2 regions of the Noviherbaspirillum phoenicis genome follow, and region 2 is predicted to be linked to the other one. Evidence: riboswitches for the same ligand, from Rfam matches in the RefSeq annotation. Region 2 holds a riboswitch; the other holds the start of a gene.
What was found. Region 2 has a riboswitch for cobalamin ahead of ABC383_RS05440 (TonB-dependent receptor domain-containing protein). Riboswitches for the same ligand answer to the same signal wherever they lie in the genome.
Positions count from the first base shown of each region.

Region 1: linked by a shared signal. The riboswitch ahead of ABC383_RS26465 (TonB-dependent receptor domain-containing protein) and the one ahead of ABC383_RS05440 (TonB-dependent receptor domain-containing protein) in region 2 are both predicted to bind cobalamin.

Region 1 covers NZ_JBDFLX010000005.1:195,109-197,494, forward strand. Annotated here, with positions in the region: gene ABC383_RS26465 (TonB-dependent receptor domain-containing protein) at 1-1,053, opposite strand, end outside; cobalamin riboswitch at 1,133-1,375, opposite strand; gene ABC383_RS26470 (histidine phosphatase family protein) at 1,433-1,993, opposite strand; gene ABC383_RS26475 (adenosylcobinamide-GDP ribazoletransferase) at 1,998-2,386, opposite strand, start outside.
Region 2 covers NZ_JBDFLX010000001.1:1,196,287-1,198,672, forward strand. Annotated here, with positions in the region: gene ABC383_RS05440 (TonB-dependent receptor domain-containing protein) at 1-954, opposite strand, end outside; cobalamin riboswitch at 1,074-1,328, opposite strand; gene ABC383_RS05445 (IclR family transcriptional regulator) at 1,372-2,199, opposite strand.

The DNA.
Region 1 (2,386 bases), on a different contig from region 2:
GTCGGGACCGAAGGCGATGTCGTTCTGCCAGCTGATGCTGTTCTGCGTGGTGTCGAAGCGGTCGGTGGCGATGCGGTAGGCGCTGCCCGTGCCGGTGCCGGCAATGGAGCGTAGCTCGTCGCGCGACTGCGAGACCTGCAGCTGGCTGGTCCAGTCGGGCGTGAAGCGGTTGCGGCTGGTGAGCGCGTAGGCGCCGAGCCGGCTCAGGTTGCGGTCGTCGTAATAGCGGCGCGTGCCGCGGGCCGCCGCCACCGAACTGTCGAACTGGGCGTCGAGCCGGCTCTGCAGCAGGATCATGCCAAGCTGGTGGCCCGGCGCAAGGTCGTAGGACAGGCTGGCGTTGGCGCTTTCGCGTTCATAGCCATCCTTGTCCGGGTCCTGGCTGGCCAGGCCCGGCTTCTTCACCGAAAAGCCGTCCGCGCTCTGCCGCGCCACGCCGAAGGCATAGCGGAAGTTGTGTTCGCCGCCGGTCGAGCCGGCCAGGCTGGCGTCGACGCTGCGGCTGCCGTAGGTGCCGGCGCCGGCTGACGCGGCCAGCCGCGGCGCTCCCTCGCCCTTCCGGGTGAAAATCTGCAGCACGCCGCCGACCGCGTTGGCGCCATACAGCGTGGCCAGCGGGCCATAGACGATCTCGATGCGGTCGATCTGCGACAGCGGAATGGTTTGCCAGCTCGGCTCGCCGCTGGTGGACGAGCCGATGCGGATGCCGTCGATCAGCACCACGCTCTGCTTGCCTTCGGCGCCGCGCAGATACACCGTGGCGCTGCTGCCCGGCCCGCCGTTCTGCACGATTTCCAAGCCGCGCTGCGCTTGCAGCAGGGTCGTGATCGAGTTCGCGCCGGACTGCGCGATCTGCGCGGCGCTGATGACGGTGGCATCGGCCAGCAGGTCGGCACGGCCCTGCGGCGTGCGGGTCGATGTGACGACGATGTCGTCCATGCGTTGTTGCGGCGCCTGGGCCGAGACAGCCGACGGCAGGCCGGCGGCGAAGGAGAATGCGAAGGCGAACGGCATGAAGCCGGCAGGGGCCGGTCTTGTCTGGATAACGGACATGAAATGATCAATGGCGAATTCTCCGGCCTGCCTCCCCGCAAGCCGGATTACCAGGAAGGCTGGAGCCTGTCATGGCTCTTGCCTTCCACCTGTCCTGGCCGGTATCCGGGCTGACAAGGCGGACCGTCCTGCCTTCCCATGCTTGTCGCACAGTGGCTTTCAGGACGGCCGTCGCATGCAGACTGCAGCATGCGACGCTTGCTTACCGTTGCGGGGGCAGCACACGTTATGTCGATCCGTCGACGCCAGTCGCGGACCGCGTGTTTCCCGTTTAACTGCGGACAAGGACATGTCCGCGGGCACCAGAACGGCCGCTATTGTAATCGGGTACTTAACAATTGACCAAGCAGATTAACCAGGCGCGGTTTCGAAAAGGTAATCAGGGTCCGCTTGCGCAATCCGCAATCACCAGTTCGCCATAGGCGATCCGGTGCGGCGCGCGGGCTGCCGCAGCGGCAATGTCGGCGATGTCGTGATGCGCCAGCGCCGCCAGCAGCAGCCGGATCACGCCGGCATGGCAGACCAGCACCGCATCCCGGCCATCGCTTTTCAGGCCGTCATGAAAGGCTTTTACGCGCTCGGCCACGTCCAGCACCCGCTCGCCGCCGCCGGGCCGATAGGCCGCCGCGTCGGCGGCCCAGGCATCCACCTCGCTGCGCGGGATGCTGTCCCAGGCCTGCATTTCCCAGGCGCCGAAGTCCATCTCCAGCAGCCTGGCGTCGTAGCGCACCGTTGCGCCCAATGCGCTGGCCAGGGGTTCGGCCAGCGCCGCGCAGCGTGCTGCCGGGCTGGACCACAACGCCGCCTCGCGCGGCAGCCGCGGCGCCAGCGCGCTGGCTGCCTCCAGCGCACGTTCGACGGGCACCGCCAGCTCGCTGCGGCCATAGCAGATGCCGGCGGCGACCTCGGGCTGCGGATGGCGGATCAGGTAGAGCCGCATCGCCTCAGCGCCCGGCCACTGCCAGCAGGCCCAGGTAGAACAGGACCTCGGCCACCTGCTGCACCGCGCCCAGGCAGTCGCCGGTATAGCCGCCCAGCCGGCGCAGGAACAGGCGCGCCATCCATGCGGTGCCGCCCAGCGCGAGCAGGCAGCCCGGCAGCGCGCCATGCCAGGCCAGCAGGCCGGTCGCGCACAGCGCCAGCAGCGGCGCAATGCCGGTGCAGACCGCAATCGCGAATTCGCCATTGCTCATGCGGGTGGCCAGCGGCTTGGCCTTGCCTTCATGCCGGGCATAGGCCATCAGCCGGATCAGCGAACCCGACATCAGGCGCGACAGCGGATGCGCCGCCAGCAGGCCGGCCGCGGCAGTCCATGCCGGCAGGCTGGCCAGCG
Region 2 (2,386 bases):
CCTGGCCGTATCGATGCCGTACGCGGAAATGTCCCTGGCCTTGTCCAGGCCGCTGGAGAAGCGCAGCAGGCTGGTCCAGTTCGGCAGCAGCTGGTTGCGGCTGTAGACCGAATAGGCGCCGATGCGGCTGATCGACCGGTCGTTGACGTCGGACGGACCGGCATCGTATTCGCCTTCCAGCCGGCTGTGCAGGAAGGTCAGGCCGATCTCGTGGCCTTTTGCCAGGTCCATGCCCAGCTGGCCGCTGGCGCTTTCGCGGGTATAGCCATCCTTGTCCGGATTGAAGGAAAAACTTTGTGGCCGGGTTGCGGAAAAACCGTCTGCCCGTTCACGCGCCACATTGACCGAATACCTGACGGCATGCTCGCCGCCGGTGGCGCCGGACAGGCCGGCTTCGAGGCTGCGGGTGCCGTAACTACCGAGACCAGCGCCAACGGTCAGGCTCGGGGCTCGTTCGCCTCTTTTCGTGAAGATCTGCACCACGCCGCCCACCGCGTCGGCGCCATACATCGTCGACAGCGGACCATAGACAATCTCGATCCGGTCTATCTGCGACAGCGGCAGCGCCGACCAGGTGGCGCCGCCCAGGGTGGACGACCCGACGCGCACGCCGTCGACCAGCACCACGTTCTGGCTATTGCCGGCGCCGCGCAGGAATACCGAGGCGGCAGTGCCCGGTCCGCCGTTGCGCGACACCTCCAGTCCGCGCTGCTGCTGCAGCAAATCGACCAGGCTGGTCTGGCCGGAAGCGGCGATCTGCTCTGCGGTGATGACGACATTGTCGGTCAGCACATCGCGCACAGGCTGTGGCGTGCGGTTGGCAGTCACCTGCACCGCCGGCAATGCGCCGTCGGTCTGCTGGGCCAGGGTGGACAGGGGAAATGCAGCGGCAATGGCGGCTGCAAGAAGCGGCGCGTGGATGAAGCCCACGTCCGGAGAACGAGTCGAAGTCATGGTTGGATAGCGAAAGGGCAACCGGCCTGCTTCCCCGCGGGCCGGATGGAACGGAAGACAGGGCCGTGGCCTGCGAGACGGAAGGACAGTGCTCGCCTTCAGCCTTGCAGTCGCATGGACTGCTTCCACCTGCTCTGGCCGGTATCCGGGCTGGCAAGACAGACCTTTCACCTTCCCATGCAATGGAGCGCTGGCGACAGCGCTCCGGCACAGTGGTATTTGAAAAGGCCGGCCGCATTGCTGCGGCGCTTGCTTTACCGTTGCGGGGGCAGCACACGCTGGACGCGCGCCGTGAAAGGACGGCGCGGACTTCGTGTTTCCCGTTTAACTGCGGACATGGGCATGTCCGCGGGCACCAGAACGGCGCAATTGTACGGAGATGACGGACTTAGGGCAATTGAAAGACCAAACCGGCAATCAGCGCACCGCGCTCATTTCCAGCCGATGCGCCAATGCCAGAAGCCGCGGCCGCACTTCATTGAGCAGGAATTCCCGCGACAGCGTGGTCGACGGCCCGCCGCAGTTGATAGCCATCGCCGAATTGCCGCTGACAGGACGAAAGCCCACAGCAATGCCGTTCACGTCTTTCTGCCAGTCGCCAAAGGACGTGGCGCAGCCAAACTCCCGGTCGTCCGCCAGGGCTTTTTCCAGGCCGGTGACGACATTGGCATAGGCCTGGTCATCCAGCTCGCGGGCGCGGTCCAGGATCTCTTCCCGCTCCTGCTCGCTGGCCCGCGCCATGTAGGCGCGGCCGATCGCGGATGTGGCCAGCGGAATGCGGGAACCCACCTGCAGCGTCAGCGCCAGCGCAGCGGTGCTGTGCGACACCTCGACGTAAATCATCGACAGCTTGTCGCGCACCGCAATGGCGACGGTGGCGCCGGAGAACTCGGCCAGCTCATGCATCAGCGGCCGGGCCAGCTGGCGCACGTCCATCCGCGCCAGGGTGGCGCTGCCGAGCGCCAGCGTGGCATTGCCCAGCGCGAAGCGGCCGCCGTCGGGCAGCTGCACCAGGTAGCCAAGCTTGGTCAGGGTATAGGTAATGCGGGTGATGGTGGATTTCGGAAGGCCGCAGCGCTCGGCGATCTGCTGGTTCGACAGCGACCTGTCGCCCGAACGGAAGCAGGAAAGTACTTCCAGGCCGCGCGCCAGTGCGGTGATGTAGTAGCGGTCTTCGCCGGCGCGGGCGCTGTCGTCCGCCGGGTCGAGGCTGTCGTCGGTCACGGGAAGTGAGGAAGTGCTCATGATCTTGATAGGCCGCATCGCACGAACGGGGCGCGGCTCGTTTCGGAATTGATAGGCTGACGTTAGCACATTCAACGGCTTAGTGAAACACTGTTTCATTGCGCGGCACCAGCCGACCGCCCTGCCGGGATGGCATCAAGAAAAAGCCCGCGAAAACCGGGCTGCATGCATCCGGTATGTCGCGGGC